DNA from 3 places in the Planococcus alpniumensis genome. Region 1 is predicted to be linked to each of the others. Evidence: riboswitches for the same ligand, from Rfam matches in the RefSeq annotation. Region 1 holds a riboswitch; each other region holds the start of a gene.
The links. Region 1 has a riboswitch for S-adenosylmethionine ahead of G3255_RS17645 (transporter substrate-binding domain-containing protein). Riboswitches for the same ligand answer to the same signal wherever they lie in the genome.
Positions count from the first base shown of each region.

Region 2: another riboswitch for S-adenosylmethionine. It lies ahead of G3255_RS03220 (bifunctional homocysteine S-methyltransferase/methylenetetrahydrofolate reductase); the one in region 1 lies ahead of G3255_RS17645 (transporter substrate-binding domain-containing protein).
Region 3: another riboswitch for S-adenosylmethionine. It lies ahead of metK (methionine adenosyltransferase); the one in region 1 lies ahead of G3255_RS17645 (transporter substrate-binding domain-containing protein).

Region 1 covers NZ_JAAMTH010000001.1:3,474,102-3,482,233, forward strand. Annotated here, with positions in the region: gene G3255_RS17635 (amino acid ABC transporter ATP-binding protein) at 1-453, opposite strand, end outside; gene G3255_RS17640 (amino acid ABC transporter permease) at 453-1,172, opposite strand; gene G3255_RS17645 (transporter substrate-binding domain-containing protein) at 1,194-2,006, opposite strand; SAM riboswitch class I at 2,132-2,241, opposite strand; gene solA (N-methyl-L-tryptophan oxidase) at 2,441-3,580, shown strand; gene G3255_RS17655 (Gfo/Idh/MocA family protein) at 3,913-4,971, opposite strand; gene ahpC (alkyl hydroperoxide reductase subunit C) at 5,393-5,962, shown strand; gene ahpF (alkyl hydroperoxide reductase subunit F) at 5,975-7,522, shown strand; gene G3255_RS17670 (nucleoside deaminase) at 7,575-8,057, opposite strand.
Region 2 covers NZ_JAAMTH010000001.1:597,983-606,114, reverse strand. Annotated here, with positions in the region: gene metH (methionine synthase) at 1-1,051, opposite strand, end outside; gene G3255_RS03220 (bifunctional homocysteine S-methyltransferase/methylenetetrahydrofolate reductase) at 1,044-2,891, opposite strand; SAM riboswitch class I at 2,996-3,098, opposite strand; gene G3255_RS03215 (DUF6920 family protein) at 3,202-4,035, opposite strand; gene G3255_RS03210 (CopD family protein) at 4,300-5,361, opposite strand; gene G3255_RS03205 (copper resistance CopC family protein) at 5,358-5,960, opposite strand; gene G3255_RS03200 (ABC transporter ATP-binding protein) at 6,271-7,368, opposite strand; gene G3255_RS03195 (glycoside hydrolase family 65 protein) at 7,403-8,132, opposite strand, start outside.
Region 3 covers NZ_JAAMTH010000001.1:1,301,632-1,309,763, reverse strand. Annotated here, with positions in the region: gene G3255_RS06710 (pyruvate oxidase) at 1-1,538, opposite strand, end outside; gene G3255_RS06705 (LLM class flavin-dependent oxidoreductase) at 1,648-2,670, opposite strand; gene G3255_RS06700 (alpha/beta hydrolase) at 2,719-3,519, opposite strand; gene G3255_RS06695 (gamma carbonic anhydrase) at 3,620-4,129, shown strand; gene metK (methionine adenosyltransferase) at 4,164-5,360, opposite strand; SAM riboswitch class I at 5,565-5,675, opposite strand; gene pckA (phosphoenolpyruvate carboxykinase (ATP)) at 5,913-7,502, shown strand; gene G3255_RS06680 (alpha/beta hydrolase family protein) at 7,614-8,132, opposite strand, start outside.

The sequences.
Region 1 (8,132 bases):
GGCGATGCCGACACGCTGCTGCTGGCCTCCGGACAATTGCGCAGGGTAATGGCTCAGTTTGTTCGACAAGCCGACCCGCTCGAGCATCTCGATGCCTTTCTTGTCGGCGGCGTCTTTTTTCATCCGCTTGACGCTCGTCAAACCGACGGAGACATTTTGCAGCACGGTCAGATTCTTGAACAGGTTGTATTGCTGGAACACCATGCCCGTTGCGGTCCTGAGCGCGAAAATCTCCTTTTTCTTGGCGGTGGCCGCATCCACCCGCTTTCCGCCGATTTCCACGATGCCGCTCGTCGGCTCCTCTAAAAAATTGATGCAGCGCAACAGCGTCGATTTCCCGGAACCGCTTGGCCCAAGGACCGCCACCACTTCGCCTTTTTCGACGGTTAAATCGATGCCTTTCAAAACATGCTGGCGATCGTAATATTTATGCAGCTTCTCCAATTTGATCATCAGGCAATCCCTCTTTCATATCGGCGTGCGCGTTTCTCGATCTTCACCAATAAGCGCTCGACGGCAATGCATAAGATCCAATAGACGACCGAGACGGCGATATACACTTCAAAGAACGCCAAGCCGCGGGAGCCGAGGATTTTTGCCTGCCCCATGATATCGATAACGCCGATAATGAACACGAGCGAAGTGTCTTTGATCGTGCTGATGAACATATTGCCGAGGTTCGGGATCGCCACCGTTAAGGCCTGCGGGAAGACGATCTTCAGCATCATCTGCACAGGCGTCATGCCGATCGCTTTGGCCGCTTCGAACTGCCCGCGGTCGACCGATTCGATCGCCGAACGGATCGTCTCGGATAAATACGCGCCCAAATTGATGGAAAAGGCCATCAAGGCATAGAATTCCGGCGCGATGCTATTGACATCCGCCGACTGAAGCCAGCCGTATTCGCTCTGGAGAAAATAAATGATTTTCGGAATCCCGTAAAACACCAGGTAAATCTGCACCAATAACGGTGTGCCCCGGATAAAGGAGATATAGATCGACGTGATGACGCTGAGCACAGGCACTTTGTAGATTTTAATCAATGCCGCTGCCACGCCGATGATTAAACTCAATAGCAGCGAGCCGACTGCGATGCCGATCGTAACCGGCAGCCTGGAGATAATGGCAGGAAAGCTCTCGATCAAGAAATTCAAGTCCAGTAAATTTTCCATGGTTTCTGTCCTTCCGCTAGCTTATTCAGGGATGTAGTCGCCGCCGGTCCATTTCTTGGACAGTTCGGACAAGGTGCCATCTTCTTTCAGCTGTTTCAAAATCGGGTCGATTAAGGCTTTCAGCTCTTTTCCTTTTTCTTCGTCTTTCAAGACGATGCCCATATCGTCATTAACTAAGGACTGGCCGACAATCTCCACGCCGAGTTCATTTTTTTCCAGTACCGCGTTCATCATGATCGGGTCGTTGACGTAAGCATCTACGCGTCCGTTCTGCACATCCTGCAGAATTTCCGATGGGTTGCCGCTTTCGCTGTATTTCAGTTCGATCGGCTCTGCGGCGGTTTCGTTATACTCCTCAAGCAATAAAGTATAAGAATCGCCTGCCAACGCCCCAACCGCTTTGCCTTCCAAATCTTCAATCGTTTGGATGTCTTCGCGGCCTTCTTTTACTGCGATGACCGTTTCCGCTGCGAAATACGATTCATCGGTAAACAAATATTTTTCTTGGCGTTCCGGCGTTTTCGCTACTTGGTCGGCGATGGCCTGAATTTTATTCGACTCGAGCGCAAGGAACATGCTGTCCCACGGTACAGCGACGTATTCGAACGTATAGCCGTCCAATTGTTCATCGACGGCTTTCATCATGTCCACGTCATAGCCCGTCAGTTGATTGGCATCATCCGCGAAAGCGAAAGGCGGATAATCATTTTGCGTTCCGACGCGAATCACTTGGTCTCCTGTAGCGTTCGCCGTCTCTTCCGATGAACAGCCGGCAAGTGTTCCGGCAAGACCTACTAAACAGGCAGTTGCGAATACATAAGCGTTTCTTTTCATAATTCAAGCTCCTTTTGGTGTGTAGTTTTTTACGATAGGGCTGGACTTTCCGCCTTATGTAGAGCGCCTGCCCTCCTTTTGGATGCAAAAAAGCCTCTTTCAATAGGAAAGAGGCTTCGACCAATTTCTTATCTCTCAGAATGAATACATCCTGCAGGAATTAGCACCTCTCATGAACATGCATGATGGTTGCTGGACGTCATAGGGCCTGTCCCTCAGTCTCTCTGGATAAGTTATTTAATTTTTTTAATATATTAACGATAGTATTTGAGATGGTCCTTGCTGTCAAACCCTTTTTAAAATAAATCAAAATTTCGCATAAAAATTCAAGAGCAAATTGACAAAGCGTGCTGCATTGAATACCATCAATTTAATATTCAATTGTTGCCGGGTTGGGCGGCATGCATTCAATACAAGAGCGGAGTGAACACAAGATGAGCGAGGAAACTATTTTCGACGTCGCCATCGTCGGTGCCGGCACGATGGGGATGGCCGCCGGCGCCTTTTTGGCACAGCAAGGCAAGAAGACATTGGTGATCGATGCATTCGACCCGCCCCATGCGAACGGCAGCCATCACGGGGACACCCGGTTGATCCGCCACGCTTACGGGGAAGGCAGGCATTACGTTAGGTTAGTGTTGCGCGCGCAGCAATTATGGGAAGACTTGGAGAAGCAGACCGGCTACAAAGTGTTCGATAAGACCGGCGTCATCGGGCTCGGCCCGGAAGACTCGCCTTTTCTATTGGAAAGCATTGCAGCCGCCAATAGCTACGGCTTGCCGCTCGAAATATTAAGCAGCGGCGCCATCCAAGAAAGATGGCCGGGCTTCACTGTGCCCGAGCATTTCATCGGCTGCTACGAGGCGCAGGCAGGCGTGTTGTACAGCGAAAATGCCATCCGTGCCTATAAAAAACTGGCGCTCGAAAACGGCGTTCACTACGTGCCGAATACACCCGTCCAGCACATCGATATACAGGACGGGGATCGCGTGAAAATCTCCACCGGACAAGGGGTTTTCTATGCTGAGAAAGTGATCGTCACAGCCGGTGCATGGGCGAAGAAGCTGCTGCCAGACCTGCAATTGCCGATCCAACCGACGCGCAAAGCGGTCGGCTGGTTTGAAGCACCGGAGATGTACAATGCCGATCAATTTCCCGGTTTTTTTGTGGAAGGCCCCGAGATGATGTTCTACGGCTTCCCGAGCATCGACGGCGCTGGCGTAAAAGTCGGACGCTCGGATGGCGGGCAGCCAATCGACCCGGACGAACAAACCCAGAACTTCGGGCAATACGAATTTGATGAGGGCGACTTAAGAAGATTCCTGGACCTGTATATGCCAGAAGCGAGCGGAGAATTGAAACAAGGCAAAACGTGTTTATACACCGTCTCCGACGACCATAACTTCATCATCGACCGCCATCCGGACAACGAGCGCGTCATTTTCGCCTGCGGCTTTACCGGCCACGGCTTTAAATTCGGCAGCGTCATGGGCGAAGTGTTGAGCCAATTGGCAATAGACGGCCACACCGAATTCGACATCGCCCCCTTCTCACTCAACCGTTTCAAACTATGAGCGAAATGAAAAAAGAGTGTTGAAGAAATTAGTGATTCACTATGGATAAAAAGAAAATCACTTATTCTACATTTTAAGATCAATGTTCTACCTAAGTATTTGGAGAAGCGTTCGCTCGTAACCCCTTCTGCTCAATAATGCTACGCATTACTTTCGCAAAGATAATGTCTCCCGTAGGTCGACCTTATCTTTCCAGTGGTAAAGCGAGACGACCGAGACCCCGCAAGACGCGTAGCGGCTGAGGAGGCTTGGGCGCGAGCCCACGGAAAGCGAGCGATAAGCTTCGGAAAATACGGCTTCTTAACTTTTCTCGACAAGCAAAGAGTCTCTCCTTATTGATAAAGGAGAGACTCTTTTTCGATGGTGACCACTTGCTTGGTGTCGGCTGCTTCCATGATGCCCAAAATGACTTTTAGTGATTTCAAGGCATCTTCTCCCGTGACGATTGGTTCCTGGTCCAGGCGTATCGAATCGACGAACGCATCAATGACACCGCTCGGAGTCTGGTTGTCATTCGTTTGAATCGCTTCCAGCTGGTAGTTCACTTTCTCGCCGGATTCCAGGATGAGTTCCAGCTGATACTCGTCGTCGTGATAGATTTTCATGATGCCTTTCTCGCAATACACAACGGTGCTGTTGTCCTCTTCCCCGTAATAGGTCCAGGAGAAGGCAGCGTTCCCGAGACGCCCTTTTTCGGTCGCCAAGCTGCAGACAAGGTTGTCGCATACTTCAATCGGCTCGCCGTTTTCATCCGTTTTGTGCAAAGCTCCCTGAAAGGCGCTCACTTGAATGATTTCATCATCGAGCAGGTAATGCAGCAAATCGATTTTATGGATGCCGAGGTCGCCGCCGACGCCGAAGCCCGAGCGCTCCTTTTTGAAGAACCATGTCGATTTCGTTTTATTGATGCCCCAGGATTCTGGGCCTGAATGCCCGAAAGCGGTGCGGAAGGTCAAGATTTTCCCGAGTTCTCCACTGGCCAGGATTTCCCGTGCTTTTTGGTGCGCGCGCGTAAACCGCTGATTGTGGTCGACCATCAGTTTCTTGCCGGATTTTTTCTGTGCCGCCAAAATTTCCTTGGCATGTTCAATCGTTAAGGAAATCGGTTTTTCGCACAGCACGTGCTTGCCGCTCAATAGCGCTTGTGTCGAGAATAAATGATGATGTTCATTCGACGAGCAGTCACTGATGGCTGTGATCTCGGGATCGTTGAACAATTCCTCGACGCTTTCCACATTCCGTCCGCCAAACAATTCGACCATCGCTTCGGAACGGTGGAGATTTCGGTCGTAAAAGACGATTTCATCCACATATGGATTCGCTGTATATTCCGGTGCGTGGCGCATTTTCGTAATGGCGCCGCAGCCAATGATGCCTACTTTCATGACCATGCCATCCCCTCGCTCTTTTATTCCTATCATAAACGATGCTGATGAAATTCCATATCCCCATCTTCTTCGACACTTCACTATCAATTAGGGAGCAGTAATGAGAATTTTATAGTCAATGGACTTTTATCATATTCTGAAATATTTGATTGAAATTAATTTCACAATCTTTTTCCGTTATTTCATTTCCATGTGAAATACGGGAAACGGCACTCATTCATTAGGTTTTATAATTGATTATAAAGAAAACGTTTACAAATCAGGGTTCTCTTTGACAAAATATCCGTTTCATATGACAATGGAAATAGAATTAGAATTATTATAATCAGATAACGATATTAATTGAAGCGGCCCGCTTCGATTAATTTTTTTTGCGTTGTCGGTTATGGTCATTCTAAAAAAACATTCAGGAGGTAATTATTTTATGTCTTTGATCGGAAAAGAAATCCAACCATTTAACGCGTCAGCTTACCAGGCGGCGAGCGGCGACTTTATTGAGGTCACAGAAGAAAACATGAAAGGCCAATGGAGCGTTGTGTGCTTCTACCCAGCAGACTTCACGTTCGTTTGCCCAACTGAACTTGAGGACCTCCAAAGCCAATACGCGACATTGAAAGAGCTTGGCGTGGAAGTATACTCTGTTTCTACAGATACTCACTTCACCCATAAAGCTTGGCACGACCATTCAGATGCAATCGGCAAAATCGAATACACCATGATCGGTGACCCGTCGCAGCGCATTTCACGTGGATTCGATGTTCTTAACGAAGAAGAAGGCCTTGCACAGCGCGGCACATTCATCGTTGACCCAGAAGGCATCGTCCAAGCTGCAGAAATTAACGCAGACGGCATCGGCCGCGACGCAAGCACGCTTGTCGGCAAAATCAAAGCGGCACAATACGTGCGCAACAACCCAGGCGAAGTATGCCCGGCTAAATGGGAAGAAGGCGGCGACACATTGAAGCCAAGCCTTGACCTTGTAGGCAAAATTTAAGGAGTTTTGACAATGATACTAGATGCGCAAATCAAATCTCAATTAGAGCAATACTTGCAGCTACTGGAAGGCGACGTGCTGCTCCAAGTGAGCGCCGGATCCGATAAGGTATCAACAGATATGGTCGATTTGGTGGAAGAACTATCCGCCATGTCCCCGCGCATTCAAATGGAGCGCACGGAGCTTGAGAGAACCCCGAGCTTCAGCGTCACCCGTCCTGGAGAAGTAACGGGCATCACTTTTGCCGGCATCCCGCTCGGCCACGAGTTTACGTCGCTCGTCCTTGCCTTATTGCAAGTGAGCGGACGTGCGCCGAAAGCCGACGAAAAAACGATGGGACAGATTAAAGCACTCGAAGGCACATACCATTTCGAGTCTTACATCAGCTTGAGCTGCCAGAACTGCCCAGAAGTCGTGCAATCACTTAATTTGATGAGCGTCCTCAACCCGAACATCACGCATACGATGATCGACGGGGCTGCCTTCAAAGAAGAAGTCGAAAGCAAAGACATCATGGCTGTTCCGACAGTCTTCTTGAACGGCGAATCGTTTGCAAGCGGCCGCATGTCGCTTGAGGAATTGCTTGCGAAACTCGGCAGCTCACCAGACGCTTCCGAATTCGAAGGCAAAGATCCGTTTGACGTGCTCGTCGTCGGCGGCGGCCCAGCTGGTGCCAGCGCAGCGATCTATGCGGCTCGTAAAGGCATCCGCACAGGCATCGTCGCGGAACGCTTCGGCGGCCAGGTGATGGATACCTTGAGCATCGAGAACTTCGTCAGCGTCAAGCACACGGAAGGCCCGAAATTTGCGGCCAGCCTCGAAGAGCATGTGAAAGAATACGATATCGAGCTGATGAACTTGCAGCGCGCAAAACGCTTAGAGAAAAAAGAGCTGTTCGAGCTTGAACTCGAAAACGGCGCTGTCGTCACAGGCAAAACCGTCATTCTTTCAACAGGTGCCCGCTGGCGCAATATTGGCGTTCCGGGCGAAGAGGAATTCAAGAACAAAGGCGTGGCCTACTGCCCGCATTGCGACGGCCCGTTATTTGCCGGCAAAGACGTCGCGGTCATCGGCGGCGGCAACTCCGGCGTCGAAGCGGCGATCGACCTTGCAGGCATCACGAATCACGTGACGGTGTTGGAATACAACGCAGAGCTTAAAGCGGATTCCGTTTTGCAGGATCGCCTGAAGAGCCTGCCGAACGTCACGGTGCTGACAAATGCCCGCACACAGGAAATTACCGGCACCGATAAAGTGAACGGCATTTCCTATATCGACCTTCAAAGCGGCGAAGAAAAGCATGTCGAACTATCCGGCGTCTTCGTCCAAATCGGCCTCGTGCCAAACACCGACTGGCTCGGTGACTTTGTCGAGCGCACCGCGCACGGCGAAATCGTCATCGACCAGCGCGGCGCAACGAATATGCCGGGCGTGTTTGCGGCAGGCGACTGCACAAACATCCCGTACAAACAGATCATCATTTCGATGGGCTCTGGCGCAACGGCTTCATTGAGCGCATTCGACCACCTCATCCGAAGCGATATCCCTGTTTTGGTGTAATAAAGACAAAAGGACTGCGAAGAGAATTTCTTCGCAGTCCTTTTTTATGTGCTTACCGCTTCGCTTCGTGCAAGCGCCGATGAAACTGGTGCACTTGTTCTGCAAGTTCCGGCACCGGTCCGTCGATGTCCGGGTCTGTCAGGATTTCCGGGATGGACAGATTGCGGACAGGCGAAGGCTCCGCGCCGAGCTCTTGCATCCACTCGCCCAATTGCTGTGACGAACTCGCGTAGACGATGCGGCCGAGCCCGACCCAGCCATGCGCCGCTGCGCACATCGGGCAATGCTCGCCGGACGTATAGACAGTCGCTTGCGCCCGTTCTTCCGGGGCTAGATGCTCTGCCGCCCAGCGTGCAATTGCAAATTCGGGATGCTGCGTATGGTCGCCGCCTGCCACATGGTTATGGTCTTCAAACAACACCTCACCCTGTGACGATACGAGGATTGAACCAAACGGCTCGTCCCCTTTTTCAAGCGCCTGTTCGGCGAGTTCTACGCAGCGCTGCAAATATTGCAGATCGGTTTCTGAGATCATAGTGGTCCTCCTTTTGAGTTCCTATAGATTATCTATAAGGATTTTACCCGTTCAACATTCAGCATAACCGTAAAC
Region 2 (8,132 bases), 2.9 Mb from region 1:
ATTTGCGCGAACCGATGACGTTGGTGCGTTCACCGACAAATAGCGGACGCATCGACTCGTCGTATTCGAGCACTTCGATGCCGGACACCGCATGGCCATGGCTCGTTTCATTGCGCTCGCGCGGAGCCAGCCCATCGACCGCTTCACGCACCGCTGCGATATGCGCAGGCGTCGTGCCGCAACAGCCGCCGACGACATTGAGCCAGCCTTTTTCAGCAAAGCCACGCAGTTTTTTCGATAAGGATTCCGGCGTTTCGTGGTAATGCCCTTCCTCATCCGGCAGCCCGGCGTTCGGGTAGCAGCTGACGTAGCCTGTCGACAGTTCAGACAGCGAACGCAAATGATCGGTCATGAATTCCGGCCCTGTCGCACAGTTCAAACCGACCGAAAGCGGCTTGATATGTTCGATCGATACGTAAAATGCTTCAATCGTCTGTCCCGCAAGCGTCGTCCCCATCGGTTCGATTGTCCCTGAAATCATCACCGGCAATTCCACTCCGGTTTCTTCAAAGGCATCGCGTATTGCGATCGTCGCCGCTTTGACATTGAGCATATCCTGGCTCGTCTCCAAAAGCAGCAGGTCCGCGCCGCCTTCAATCAAAGCTTTTGCTTGTACCTGGAAATCGGCCTTTAATTCGTCGAATGTGATGCCGCCTGTTACTGACAAAGTTTTCGTCGTCGGGCCTAGTGCGCCCGCAACGAAGCGCGGCCAGTCCGGCGTCGAATATTTTGCTTGGCTGATCTTGGCGATTTCGACCGCTTTTTTATTGATCTCCGCTGCGCGATGGCCGAGCCCATATTCATCGAGGACGACTGGCGTGCCGCCGAATGTGTTCGTGCAGATGATGTCGGCACCCGCTTCCAAATAAGCGTCGTGCACCCCTTCAAGCACATCGGGGCGTACGATATTCAAGTATTCATTGCAGCCGTCGTACTCCTCGCCGCCGAAATCTTCCGCAGACAAGTCTGCATTTTGGATCATCGTCCCCATTGCGCCGTCGATGATGAGGATGCGTTTTTCCAGCTGCTGTTCAATTAAATGTTTAGGCATAGGCACGATCGCTCGCTTTCTTTAAATCTAGTTGTCGGATGTGGCGGATCAATTCCACCGTCATGTCGTAGCGCACAAATGGCGTAATCAAATAAATGCCGTTGAACAGTTCCGCTGCGGTGTCGATCAGTTCTTTCGCGATCTGGATGCCTTCCGCGGTCGCTTTGTCCTTGTCTTCGCCGCAAGCCCGCATGCGGTCGAGCGCTTCTTCGGACAATTTGATGCCCGGTACTTCGTTATGCAGGAAGTCGGCGCTTCGTATGCTCGTCAGCGGCATGACCCCGAGGAAAATCGGCGTGTCCAAATGCTTCGTCGCCTCGTGGATTTCGATGATTTTCTCTTTTGTATAGACCGGCTGTGAAATGAAATAATCCGCCCCGGCTTCGATTTTCTTCTCGAGCCTTGCTACAGCTCGTTCCACCACGCGGACGTTCGGGTTGAACGCGGCGGCGACAGAGAAATTCGCTTTTTTCCGCAACGGTTTTCCCGAGAATGAAATGCCTTCGTTGAGCTTTTTGATGAGCTGGATCAATTCCATGCTCGATACATCATAGACGCTTGTGGCGCCCGGGAAATCGCCGACTTTTGTCGGATCCCCCGTGACGGCAAGTATGTCGTGGATGCCGAGTGCGTCCAGCCCCATAATATGCGATTGCAGGCCGATCAAGTTGCGGTCACGGCACGTGATGTGCGCGAGAGGTCTGACATCCTGCTTATGCTTGAGGATCGACCCCATCGCCATATTGCTGATGCGCGGCGAGGCGAGTGAATTATCAGCCATCGTGATAGCGTCGATGCCTTCTGCGTCCAATGCTTTTGAACCTTCGAGAAATTTCTCGATATCCAAATGGCGCGGCGTATCAAGTTCGACGATGATGGTCCGTTCGGTTTTCGCTTTTTCATGCAAGGGCTTGTCTTTCAAGGCTTCCGCTTCACGGATGATGATCGGTTTTTTCTCTTCAACTTTCTTTTCGGTGATCGGCTGCAGATGGCCGATGCGTTTTTTCACCGCTTCGATATGCTTTGGCGTCGTACCGCAACAACCGCCGATGAGGCGCACGCCTTCTTCGCGCAAAAGCAATGCCGCACGGCCGAAATAATCGGCTTCCGATTCATAGACGATTCGCCCGTCTTCGATATCCAATAGCGAAGCGTTCGGGTAAGCCGACAAAAAGGCTTTTTCCGGCAGTTCGACGCCTTCGAATGCCTGGATCGTATGGTGCGGGCCGAGACGACAATTGACGCCGACGATTTCCGCACCGAGCGCATCCAATCGTTTCAACCCTTCGTTCAAGCTCATGCCGTTTTGCAAAATGCCGGGTTCGTGCATCGACAATTGCGCTATGAGCGGCGCATCGGTCAGTTTTTTTAAATGAGTCACGGTCGCCGCGAGTTCCTCAAAATCATAATAGGTCTCGAGCAATAAGCCGTCCGGGTCGCCCGACAATAAATGCTGGGCCTGCTGGTCGACCATGGCGACGATTTCATCAAGCGTCGCATCGCTTTTGCGGATGCCACGGATGCCGCCGATCGTGCCGACGACAAACTGCCCCCCGTCTTTTGCGGCTTTATTGGCGATGGCAATCGCTGCTTTATTGATCGCTTCGGTCTGTTCTTCTAGCCCGTAGCGCGCCAGTTTATGGGCATTCGCACCGTAAGTATTCGTTTGGATAATGTCCGCCCCGGCTGCGATATAATCGCGGTGGATTTTCTCGATCACTTCCGGGCGCTGGATGTTCAATTCCTCGTTGCAGTATTCGATGCCGTAGGAGTACAACAGCGTTCCCATGGCGCCGTCCGCCGTCAGCATCCGTTTTTTCAGTTCATCTAATAACATGATTCGTCCTCCTCTGTCTGATTTTGCCGTGCAGCTGCGGACGCATCGATATGAAACAAAAAAAGCCTTCCATGAAAAAGAAGGCTTTACGATATCGGACTCGTTCCTTTTCATCTGCCAGGCGTGTGCCTGCTGGAATTAGCACCTGACCGCAAGCGGCTGGTTGCTGAAGCGTCATCGGGCCAGTCCCTCGACTTCTCTAGATAAGAATTCACTATGCAGTTTTCAGTATTCCCACATGATACCCCCTGCGGTGATTTGGGTCAAGGTGATTTATCAAAAAACAAAGAACTTTCTGTTACATTTCTGATCTCTACCAGGCATCCGGGACGCGCGGGTTGAATTTGGCGGCTTCGACGGTGAATTTATACCAAGTGAAGGCTTGGCCGTCGATCATCCAGGTGATGTCGATTCGCCTCGGGATTTCGATGCCGTCAACTGTTTGCCATTCATGCACTTCTGCGATGCACGGCAAGCGCTTGGCATCTTCGCCGACCTCTTTATAGCGCATCGCACGCGCCCGCTTCATGCGCCCTGTTTCATCAAATTCGAATGTCACATTGGCGGTCGACCCGTTATAGGTCATTTCCGCTTCCACGGAATGTTCGTTACTATTCAAAAAGCGCACATATGGGCTGAACACCAGCCCAGGCAGCCAGGCCATCTCCATTAAAAAGCGCTGCAAAGCCGATTCATCGAGCTTGCCGTCGGGCATTGTCCGGTTGATCGGCACGAGCCCCGCAAAGCGAATGCGCATGCCCGCGCGGCCGTCCCGAAAACTGTCGGACCCTGTGACGAACAAACCATCCACTTTCATGCGCGCTTTCCAATAAAACGACGGCGGTTCGACAAAACTGTATTGCTCGGCGGTCGATTCGGTCCATTCTTCCTGGTCGGGTTTGGTTTTCATCCAGCCCACTTGCTTTACATAAACGCCCATCACTTGTTCGCGGCCGATTGCGCCGCTTGCTTCCAGCCATTTAGCGATTGGTTTTGGGAGATTGCCCGTTCTCGCTTTCTCCACTTCCCCGGCGTGACGGACTTCCGGCCACGTCGGCTTAACGAGCCGCGTCATGTCTTTGTATTTTCGGTAAGCTCCGAATACCACAAGTGATGTCAATGCTAAAACCGGCCATCTGCGTTTCATGCCACATACCCCTCTCCGATTTTGCTGCGCTATTATCCGTAAACTATTTCCATTGTAGTTTCTTTCGACACGGCAGCTGTTTTCCCTGCCTAGTGAAACAATAGAAAACGCCTCCGGAAGTTGGCCTTCCGGAAGCGTTCGGTATTCGTCAGCTCGCTTCTTCAAGAGCCGGTTCAAGATATTTTTCAACGCCGGTCCCATAGTCTTCGAGTACAGCATCGTCAACTGGTCTCTGGGACTCGCCATTCCAAGGATGGCTTTTCATTAAAATAGGAAACTGAACATTAATCCAATGTAAGTCGCTGCGACAAACCCGAGACCGAAAATTAACGATAACCATTCGGGCAGTTGTTTGCGATATCCCAGCCATTGCAAGCCCAGGAAAATCAAGCCGATCGCCATCATCAAAAATCCGTCGATATTCGGCGTCCATACCGCATGCACCGGCAGATACTGCGGCCCTGCGAACCATTCGACAAATGGCGCGCTGCCTTCTAGCCGGAACGTTTCGTTGATATTATGCGGCGGGGCGAGCTTGCTCATAAAGGCGGTAATCAATAACACCAATAGCAAGAGCCAACTCTCCACCTTGAGCCAGGAGCGGTTCGGCGCATCACTTCTCGACAAGGCGGCATTGATGAACGCGGCGAACAGGAGCGGAACGATGCTCAAATGTTTCAGCAGCAATAGCTGTCCATAAGGCAAGATCCACGAGCTCGCATAATCTTCCGGCGCCACGAAAAACAGCATAAGCCAAATTCCGCTGCCGATCAAAATGACCATCATGGCCACCGCAAACGGCGTGAACCATTTAAGAAACGCACGCCAATCGCGCCCGTTTTTCATAAACCAGGCGATGTGGATCAAGACGCCGGCCCATAATACAAGCGCCAGGAAATGAAGCGCGTGCGCCGTAAATCCTTGCCAATCTGCAATCGATGCCGCATGGCTTGCATATGCCACATTGAGCACGCTGAGTACGAGCCAAAACGCACGCAGCACCGCCGATCCATCTCGCCATACCACGACCAACCAAGCCACGGCCATCAAGACGCCGAATACATAGCTTTGGCCGGTGCGAAATTCCGTCGTGACATCCGTCAAAGCTTGAAGCAGCCCAAAGCTATCCCCCAGCAATAAAACGAGCTGGATGACAGGAGGCGCAAGCAAGAACGGGATCGACGCAAGCGCAAGCATTAGCCATTTTTTCGGGACTTCAACAAGCGGCTTTTTTTCTGGATGAATGAACCGCAAGACGACGTCCCCTGCGAGAAAGGCCAGCACCACGTAAAGGAAAAAATCCGATGACGCGATCAGCCAATTCATCGTTTTCTACGCATTAAGACAACGGCAGCAATCAACAGGATAATGGCGATGCCCGCAATGATCAAAGTCATGCTAGATCCCGCGTCTTCCGAAGGGGCTTCAGGTTCCCCGCTTGACGCTTGCTCCACATCCGAAGCTTCAGTTTGTTCCGATTCTGTTGCTTCATCTTCAGCTTCCTGTTCGTCCGCCGCTTCTTCAGCTTGTTCTTCCTGCGCAGCTTCTTCAGCCTGCTCTTCTTGAGCCGCTTCTTCCTCGCCTGCCTGCAACTCAAAAGCCAGTGAACCTTGGATCGGATGGCCATCTTGGCTCAATACATCATATTCCACGACATAAGAACCGTCCTCCAGTTCCTGAGCCGGTGTGCCGATCAATTGATCTTCCATCACGGCCACTTCGCTGAAATCGACAGCGGTCCCATCCATCGTCATCGACATGTCACTGCCTTGTTCGATGCCGGCACTAAAATCGAGCACCACTTGTTCCAATGGCTCAGCGATTACCGAACCCTCAGCCGGAGTAGATGACTCCAACACGGAATGGGCGTGCGCTGTCATCGGCAACACCAATAATGCACTTAATAAAATCAAGGTCTTCTTCATAGGTATGATTCCTTCTTTCTTTTGAATGAACTGAATTATTGCATCCACTCTTTTCAGCCTATTTCATTTGAACCGAAGACACAAGAACGAGGCGCTTGGATTTATGAAATTTTCCTGAAAGTTGAACGCATCAAAAAAGCCCCGAATGATTTCGGGGCTTTTCCATCGGCTCATTACAATCTACGGACCGCTAAAGCAGCCAATTGAATGTTCTAGAACTTTCTTTGCTCTCGAGCCACTATGATCATTCAGCTACCTAAAAACCTTGCCTCACGAATTACTCTGGAGGCAAGGTTTTTATAAAATGATTTTATTTAATCCGCAGTTCTGAATCTTTATCAAAGAAATGCACTTTGTTCATATCGAATGCCATATTGATGGTTTCTCCAGCTTTTACACTGAAACGGGAATCGACGCGGGCGACGAAATCCTGGTTATCGACAGATGAGTACAACATGATTTCCGCCCCCATCAATTCCGCTACTTCAATAGCAGCACGGATTTTCGTATCCGGTGAATGTTCGAGGAAAATCGGTTCGTCATGGATATCTTCCGGACGGATGCCAAGAATCACTTCCTTACCATCATAGTCGTTGTCACGCAGTGCTTTCAGTTTACTGTCAGGTACTCGCACGCTAACTTCGCCCATTACAAATTGATTGCCTTCAAGGCGTCCGGACAGAAAGTTCATTGCAGGCGACCCGATGAAGCCTCCTACAAAGATATTATCGGGCTCATCGTAAACTTCTTTAGGCGAACCAACTTGCTGGATGAATCCGTCTTTCATGACGACGAGGCGTGTTGCCATCGTCATTGCTTCTGTCTGATCATGTGTTACATACACTGTTGTCGTCTGCAGGCGCCGATGGAGTTTCTGGATTTCCGTGCGCATTTGGACGCGCAGTTTGGCATCCAGGTTGGATAAAGGTTCATCCATGAGGAAAACTTCTGCATCGCGGACAATTGCACGACCCAAGGCAACACGCTGGCGCTGGCCGCCAGATAAAGCTTTTGGTTTGCGCATCAAATAATCTTGCAAGCCCAGAATGTTTGCTGCATTTTCTACACGCGTCTTGATATCGGCTTTTTTCATTTTGCTCAATTTCAAGCTGAACGCCATATTATCGTAGACATTCATATGTGGGTAAAGGGCATAGTTTTGGAAAACCATCGCGATGCCGCGGTCTTTCGGGGATATATCGTTGACCCGCTTATCGCCGATATAGAGATCGCCTTCCGTAATGTCTTCAAGCCCTGCGATCATCCGCAATGTTGTCGATTTCCCGCAACCTGATGGGCCAACCAATACGAGAAATTCCTTATCGCGGATTTCCAAGTTAAAATCTTGTACCGAGACGACACCTTTATCGTATTCTTTTTTAACGTTCTTTAAGGTTAAACTGCTCATTTCATGTACCCTCCTATGCTAATTTTTTTGAACTTCATACTGCATCTTCCGGCACGACCAACTCTTTTCCACTTTCCACTACTAGCGCTTCGCCGTTGTGGGTGATCTCGAGACTTTCCCCTTCAACGAGCGTGTAGATCGTCGCTTCACGTGTTTTTTGGACTTTCAGCACCCTCGCCTGATAGCGCAGATGAAACTTGAAGGCATTCCATTCCGCCGGAAGCACCGGAGACAGCGACAGTCCGCTTTCCTTCAACCGGAGCCCTGCAAATCCATAGACAATGCCGAGCCAAGTGCCGCCCATATTCGCCATATGCAGCCCATCCTTGGTGTTTTTATGGGTGTTTTCCAAATCCAATAACGCGGTTTCGTTAAAATAGCTATACGCCTTTTCCGAATAGCCGAGCTTGGATGCCATGATGCTGTGAACACAAGAGGATAACGAAGAATCGTGTGTGGTGATTTCTTCATAATAATCATAGGAATTTTTAATCGTGTCAAGATTCTGCTCGTCTTCCAGTAAAAAATGAGCCAGTACTGTATCTGCTTGCTTCAATACTTGATGGCGGTACAAAGTCAAAGGATGGTAATGAAGCAATAACGGAAACTTCTCACGAGGCGTTTTCTTGATATCCCATCTTGCCTTTTGCAGGAAGCTATCATCCTGAGCATTGATTCCCAGAGTTTCATCGTACGGCAAGTACATGTTTTCGCCAGCACTCTTCCATGCTTCCACTTCGTTTTCGGTCAGCTCCAGGCGGCTT
Region 3 (8,132 bases), 2.2 Mb from region 1:
TTCACTTTTGATAAAACATCCTGCAATTCGGCACGTGTTTTTACTGTGTAGCCTTCACCGCCGCAAGCAATGGCAAACGCCGCAAAGTCGATATTGGCAAGCTCGACATTGGTCGGCTTATTGCCTGCCATTTTTTGTTCGTCTTCAATCAATTGAAGCTTCTGGTTGTTGAAGACGACGATGATCATCGGCAGTTCGTATTTAACTGCAGTGACAAAATCCTGCATGCCCATGGAAAATCCGCCGTCCCCGACGATTGCGATGGCTTGTCTTTCCGGATATGCCAGTTTCGCTGCAATGGCTCCCGGCAAACCGCAGCCCATCGTCCCGAGCCATGAAGATAAGACCAGTTTTTGCCCAGTCAGCTGCAAGTATTTCGCTGACCAAATGGTGATACTCCCGACATCGAGTGAAACAACAGCGTCCCGCTCCATGATGTGCTGAATTTCGCCCAACACTTGCTGGGGTTGGAGCATGTCGGTTTGCTTATCGATATCAGCACGCAGCTTGTCATGCCAAGCACTTCTTTTCTCCTGAAATTGATTCAAGAATCCCGGATCTTTTTCACCAAGCTTGCTTGTCAACCAGGCAAGCGCTGGCCCGAGTTCCCCGACTACGCCTACCGTCGCCGGATAATATTTTCCGATCACGCGCGGCTCGAGATCAATTTGGATGGCCGGCGCTTTGTCCGGCAAATATTCGCGGTACGGGTAGGCTGTGCCGGCCAGGATCACCAAGTCGGCTTGTTTCATCGCCTGTTCAGCCGGTTCTGTCCCGAGTTGCCCAAGCTGCCCTAGGTTATTCGGGTGATCATCTGGAATCAAACCTTTAGCCGGAAGCGATGCAATGATTGGCGCTTTCAGCCTTTCCGAAAATGCCAATACTTCGCCAGGTGCATCCTGTGCGCCTTTGCCTGCCAAGATGACTGGCTTTTTCGCAGTCTCCAAGAGCTTCAGCGCTTCCTTCAAATCTTCTTCCGCCGCCCGGATATGCGGCACGGAATATTCCGGCGAGGTCATCTCCTTTTCCCGCTTGATTTTCGTGCTAAATAGATTGTCCGACACAACGAGCAGAGCCGGGCCTTTTTCTGCATAAGCTGCGCGCACCGCCTGATTGAGCATATCCGGCAATTGCTCGGCATTTTGCACGCGGCGGTTATAGACCGAAACGTCTTCAAACATTGATTCCAATTTCAACTCTTGGAAGGTATCGGTCCCGACAGAACTGCTTGTCACTTGCCCGACAATCGCGAGCATCGGTGTTTTGTCTTTCTTTGCATCATACAACCCGTTTTGCAGATGGATTGCTCCAGGTCCTGCGATCGATAGGCATACGCCGATGCGCCCAGTCAATTTCGAATAGGCCGAAGCAGCGAGCGCCCCTGTCTCTTCGTGGCGGATCTGGATAAAGCGAATCTCCACTTTGCGCAGTTCCTCCATCAATTCATTAATGGAATCTCCAGGCATTCCGTATATATGGTCTACATTCCATTGCTTCAATAGCTCGACAACGTGGCTTCCTGCCGTGCGTTCAAACATATACATTCCTTCTTTCCTTATTTCTGTTGTTCCATCTCTTTATCCCTCCAGCTCATCTCTAAACCTTTTTTGGCAAACATGCAAAAAAGCAGCAAGCTGTTTTTTCAGCCTACTGCTTTTTTTCGGACGTTCTTTTGGTCATTTCTTCAGCGATCAATCGGAACGTCGTTAACTTATCATTGAAATCATAGGCGACGGAAACGATCATCACTTCATCGGCGCCATATTCTTCCCCGAGCGCTTCCAAATGATCCACTACTTGCACAGGGTCGCCGACGACCATGCGCCGGCGGTTATCCGCAACGAGCAGCTTTTCGAATTTCGAGTATTCGTAAGCGGCTGCCTGTTCCGGAGGCGGCGTACCGTCAGACGGCATGCCCTGCGCTCCCATCGCAAGCGACAGGTCGAGTGAAGAAGCGACATATTCCGCCTGTTCACGAGTTTCCTGGCAAACGGCGAAAATCGCAAAGCCAGTATACGGTTCATTGCCATTATGGGAAATGAAATTTTTTCTGTAATTGGCTGTAAATTCCTGCCCGCCTTCGCCATTGATAAAATGCGCGAACATATAAGGCAAGCCTTTTTCCGCGGCCAGTTGCGAAGACCCCTCGCCTGAACCAAGCATCCAGATCGGCGGTGCTTGCGGTGGCACAGGGGTTGCAGTCATTCCATAATAGTCATGCGACTCCGGAATGCTGTTTTCCAAATACATGCGCAGTTCATCCAGTTGTTCAGGAAAGCGGCCCGCATCCCGCAAGCGGCCATTCGATAAAGCGAACGATGCTCTTGGCATGCCGCCTGGCGCACGTCCCACTCCCGCATCGATGCGTCCGGGATACAGGTTCTCCAATAAATTGAAGTTCTCTGCCACTTTAAACGCCGAATAATGCGGCAGCATGACGCCCCCGGACCCCAAACGGATTGATGAAGTCCTGGCGCCGATATGGCTGATCAGGATCTCCGGAGAAGAGCCCGCCAAAGTTTTGGCATCGTGATGTTCCGATACCCAAAAGCGCGTATAGCCCCATTGTTCTGCGTGTTGCGCCAACTGGACCGTATTGGCTAAAGCTTCGCGGGCTGTCTGGCCCCGCGAGATCGGGGATTGGTCTAATATACTGAAGCGAAGTGGCATCTTGATCTTTCCTTTCTATCATTTAATACAGAGGCTGATCATGAAGTGTTATTGGCTGCGGCGACTTTTCTCGGATTCCGCTGCCGATTCGGCAAAGCGTAGCGCCGACCGGAAAATTTCGTCCCGTTCCGGTTCCTGCAAGAGGTCGTGGTAGCAAAACGGCCATTCCTTGAAATGGAACTCATTGACCGCTTGCTTGGACAGCCAAGTGCGACCAGCTGTCGTCCGCGTAATCAAATCGCGCTGGCCAACGTGGAGCATGACCGGCAAATCAGGAAGCTGTGTTTGTGCTGCTTGTTCCAAATAGCCTTGCAATTCCTTCCACCAGGCCGGTGAACTGAGCGACTGGATCGCTCGATCGGCACCCGCCGATTCGTCCTGGAACTTGCGTCTCGTCAAATGGCGCAATTCGATGCCATGGTCGATTTTCCCTTTTCCGGTAAGCTTGCTGATGCCGGACAATGCAAGCGTTGGCTTGCTCGGCACTTTTTGCAATTCAAACCATGGTGACGTGACAATAAGCGCTGCTATCGGATGGCGGTTTTCAGCAAGGGCATGGATGGCAATCGCTGCTCCAAGCCCGTGTCCCGCGAGTACAATCGGCAAGTCATTTCCTGCTGCCAATCGCAGCAGCTCAGCGGCTGTTTTATCGTACTCGAAAAATTGTTCGCGGTGCACAGAATCATCTGCTGCTTGTGTCCCATGTCCTGGCAGATCGCCCATATAGACGTGAAACCCACTCCTGCGCCATTTCTCGATTTGCCATGCATAGCGCTTATGCTCCTCGTATGCACTATGGATCAACACGATAACGCCTTTTGCATCGCCTTCCGCTTGCCATTTCCACATAATCCGCGCCTCCCCTATACAGCTTGATCGATTGACCTTTTCCGTTGTTTTGATACGATTAGAACTAATTACATCTTATCAATGATAAAGGAGCTTTGCCATGATCTATCCATATAAAGACAAATCACCAAAGATTGACAAATCGGTATTCATTGCTGATTATGCGACCGTCACAGGAGATGTGACGATCGGCGAGAACTCCTCTGTATGGTTCAACACAGTCATCCGCGGCGACGTCGCACCGACTGTCATCGGGAAAAATACCAATATCCAAGATTTGTCGATGCTCCACCAAAGTCCGGACAACCCGCTCATCTTAGAAGACGATGTCACTATCGGCCACCAAGTGACGCTTCACAGCTGCAAAATTAGAAAAGGCGCTCTGATCGGCATGGGCTCAATCATTTTGGATGGTGCAGAAATTGGCGAAGGAGCATTTATCGGCGCAGGAAGCCTTGTGGCACAAGGAAAGAAAATCCCGCCGGGCACATTGGCATTCGGGCGCCCAGCAAAAGTAGTGCGTGAACTGAACGAAGCAGACAAAAAGGATATGGAACGCATCGTCCGGGAGTACGCAGAAAAAGCAGCTTATTATAAATCACTTCAATAGAAAAAGCAGGCGGAAAATATCCGCCTGCTTTTTATTATGCGTTAGCCTGTTGTTTCAAAGCATCCGCTTTGTCTGTGCGTTCCCACGGAAGGTCGACATCCGTACGGCCGAAATGGCCATAAGCCGCTGTCTGTTTGTAGATCGGGCGACGCAAATCGAGCATCTTGATGATGCCGGCTGGGCGCAAGTCGAAGTTTGCGCGTACGAGTTCGATGAATTTGTCTTCGCTGACTTTCCCAGTGCCGAACGTATCGACAGCAATCGACACCGGATGTGCTACGCCGATTGCATAAGCGAGCTGTACTTCACATTTGTCGGCAAGCCCAGAAGCGACGATATTCTTCGCCACATAGCGTGCTGCATAGGCACCCGAACGGTCGACTTTCGTCGCGTCTTTACCGGAGAATGCCCCACCGCCGTGTCGTGCATAACCGCCGTACGTATCGACGATGATCTTGCGGCCTGTAAGCCCTGCATCTCCTTGAGGCCCGCCGATGACGAAGCGTCCTGTCGGGTTGATGAAGTATTTGGTTTCAGCGTCTAGCAGTTCAGCCGGCACGACTTCATTGATGACATATTCTTTCAAGTTGCGCTGGATTTGCTCTAGGCTGACTTCTGGATGGTGCTGTGTCGAAATGACGATCGTATCGACACGCACTGGTTTATTGTTCTCATCATATTCAATCGTTACTTGCGTTTTGCCATCAGGACGCAAATACGGCAAGATTTCTTCTTTGCGCACTTCTGCCAAGCGGCGTGCGAGCTTGTGCGCCAGGCTGATTGGCAATGGCATCAATTCTTCTGTTTCGTTTGACGCATAACCGAACATCAAGCCTTGGTCGCCTGCTCCGATCTCATCCAATTCTTTATCGGTCATCTGGCCTTCACGCGCTTCGAGTGCCACGTTGACGCCTGCAGCGATATCTGCCGACTGCTCATCGATCGCTGTCAACACTGCGCTTGTCTCGGAATCGAATCCGTATTTCGCGCGTGTATAGCCGATTTCTTTAACGGTCTGGCGGACTACTTTCGGAATGTCTACATATGTGGATGTCGTGATTTCGCCGGCAACAAGGACGAGCCCTGTCGTTACGGTCGTTTCGCATGCGACACGCGCATTCGGGTCTTCTGTTAGGATCGCATCCAGGATTGCGTCTGAAATCTGGTCGCAAATCTTATCCGGATGGCCCTCTGTTACTGATTCTGATGTGAATAATCGACGGTTTGTCAAAAAAAGTTCCTCCTTATATCCTGCGAGATTGCTCTCGAAATTGATACGGTACTCGTTTTCCCATGTCAAGTCCGTTTCCGTTTATAGGAATTGAACTTCCAGCTTTTTCAGCCTGCACACGAGGATTAAGGGCATTCCATAAAAAAATCCCTTCACTCATCCATTAGTAATGAGGAAAGGAATAATCATCATAAGCACCTTTCACTCTTATCGTCCAAGGCATTCGCCTTGCTTCAGGTTGGGCACCATCGCTGCAATTGCAGCAGGTTGCCGGGTTTCATTGGGCCTGCACCCTCCACCAGCTCGGAATAAGAGTATCCGTTCAATTTCCCATCATACGGAATGCAACAAGCACTGTCAACGTTTTTACCGGAAACGATTGTCAGACTTTTAAGCATGCATCTTTTTCTACTATTGAAAGAACACAAATCATGAACATTGACAGATTTCTAGTTATTAGTATAGACTAATCGCGTCAATGTGTTATACTAATGTTCGAATATAGATCTTCCCCATTCATTTGGGAATAAACGAAAAGGAAGGTACATATATATGACTTCAGTGAACCTAGCAAATGATTTGAAAGAGCTTTTGAACGGCTCGAATATCAATATGCAATTATCCGTTCCACAATTGGTGGAAGCTGCAACATCCCACGGGGAGGCAGTATTGACGCGTGAAGGCGCGGTCAAAGCGGAAACCGGCAAATACACGGGCCGTTCGCCTAAAGACAAGTATATGGTAGAAGAGGCGATTTCGAAAGATAAAATTGACTGGGGCAGCGTCAACCGCCCAATCTCCGCTGAAATCTTTGAAAACCTATATGCTAAAGTCCTTAATCATTTGAAAGAAAAAGACGCTTTGTATGTCTTCAAAGGTTTTGCCGGTGCAGATCCTGAGTCCCGTCTGGCGATTCAGACGATCAACGAATATGCATGGCATAACCTGTTTGCCCATCAATTGTTCATCCGCCCGACTGCGGAAGAACTGAAGGCGCATGAAGCTGAATTCACTGTTGTTTACGCCCCGACTTTCCACGCAGATCCTGCAGTGGACGGAACGGATTCCGAAACATTCATCATCGTTTCGATGGAAAAGAAAATCATCTTGATCGGCGGTACAGAATACGCAGGCGAAATGAAGAAATCCATCTTCTCGATCATGAACTACATCCTTCCTGAAAAAGGCATCCTGCCGATGCACTGCTCGGCGAACGTCGGCAAAAACGATGACGTTGCCTTGTTCTTCGGCCTTTCCGGTACAGGGAAAACGACTTTGTCGGCTGACGAAGACCGCAAATTGATCGGCGACGATGAGCACGGCTGGTCCGATAACGGCGTCTTCAACATCGAAGGCGGCTGCTATGCAAAAACGATCAACTTGTCACGTGCTAACGAACCGCAAATCTTCGATGCCATCCGTTTCGGCTCTGTTCTTGAAAACGTCGTCGTTGACAAAGACACGCGCATCTCGGATTACGACGACGGATCATTGACAGAAAACACGCGTGCAGCGTACCCGATCGATGCTATCGATAATATCGTTGTCCCTTCTGTTGCAGGCCACCCGAAAACGATTGTCTTTTTGACTGCGGACGCATTCGGCGTATTGCCTCCAATCAGCAAATTGACGAAAGAACAAGCGATGTATCATTTCCTTAGCGGCTATACATCGAAACTTGCCGGCACAGAACGCGGCGTCACTTCACCGGAAGCGACATTCTCGACATGCTTCGGCTCACCATTCCTTCCGCTTCACGCGACTGTCTATGCAGAAATGCTCGGCGATAAAATTGATGAGCACGGCGCAGACGTCTACCTAGTAAACACGGGATGGACTGGCGGAGTATACGGCGTCGGAAGCCGCATGAAACTGTCATACACTCGCACAATGGTCCGCGCAGCGATCCGCGGCGACTTGAACGGCGTGGAAATGGAACACGAATCCGTCTTCGGCTTGAACATGCCAAAAGAAATCCCAGGCGTGCCGACTGAAGTATTGAACCCGCGCAATGCATGGGCTGATAAAGAAGCTTATGACCAAAAATCACAGGAATTGGCGAAGAAATTCAAAGACAACTTTGAAAAATTCGGCACTGTGGATGCTGGCATCAGCCAAAAAGGCGGGCCTACCCATAATTAATCCAATCAAAAAGGACCAAGAGAAATGCATTATTTCTCTTGATCCTTTTTTGTGTTTATTTAACTACTGATCGCCTTGGCTAAGCCTCTGCTTTATCATGGCCAGGCTTGACTATGCCCTGTCACGCTTTTCCTGCTCTTTCATCCATACCGTCAAGGCCTTCGCAGTCTTGCGATTTGCCGTAGGAGGGAAAAAATGTGTGTACTCCGGGAAATACCACGTTTCACACGGCTGATGGTTGAGCTGTAACGCTTCTTCCAACAAGAAGGCTTGCTGAGGCGAAACATTGTCGTCTTTCAAGCCATGGATAATCAAGTAAGCAGCATCGCTCTCTCCGATGCGCATCAAGGGATTGCGTTCTTCAAATGCCGGAAGCGCCGTATTCGGCGTGCCGCCGTAAAGACGCTTCATCATGCGGCGCATATCCAGCCGCTCTTTATACGTCAGCACCGTATCCGTGACGCCTGCCCATGTGACGACGGAGCAAATATCGCTTCTCAGCACAGCAGTCCACAGCGCCATAATGCCGCCTCTTGAAAATGCCAGCAAATGCACAGGCCCTGCACTGAATTTTTTCAGCACTTCCACGGCATTCACAGCATCATAGCGGTCTTCACCGGCAAACTCATC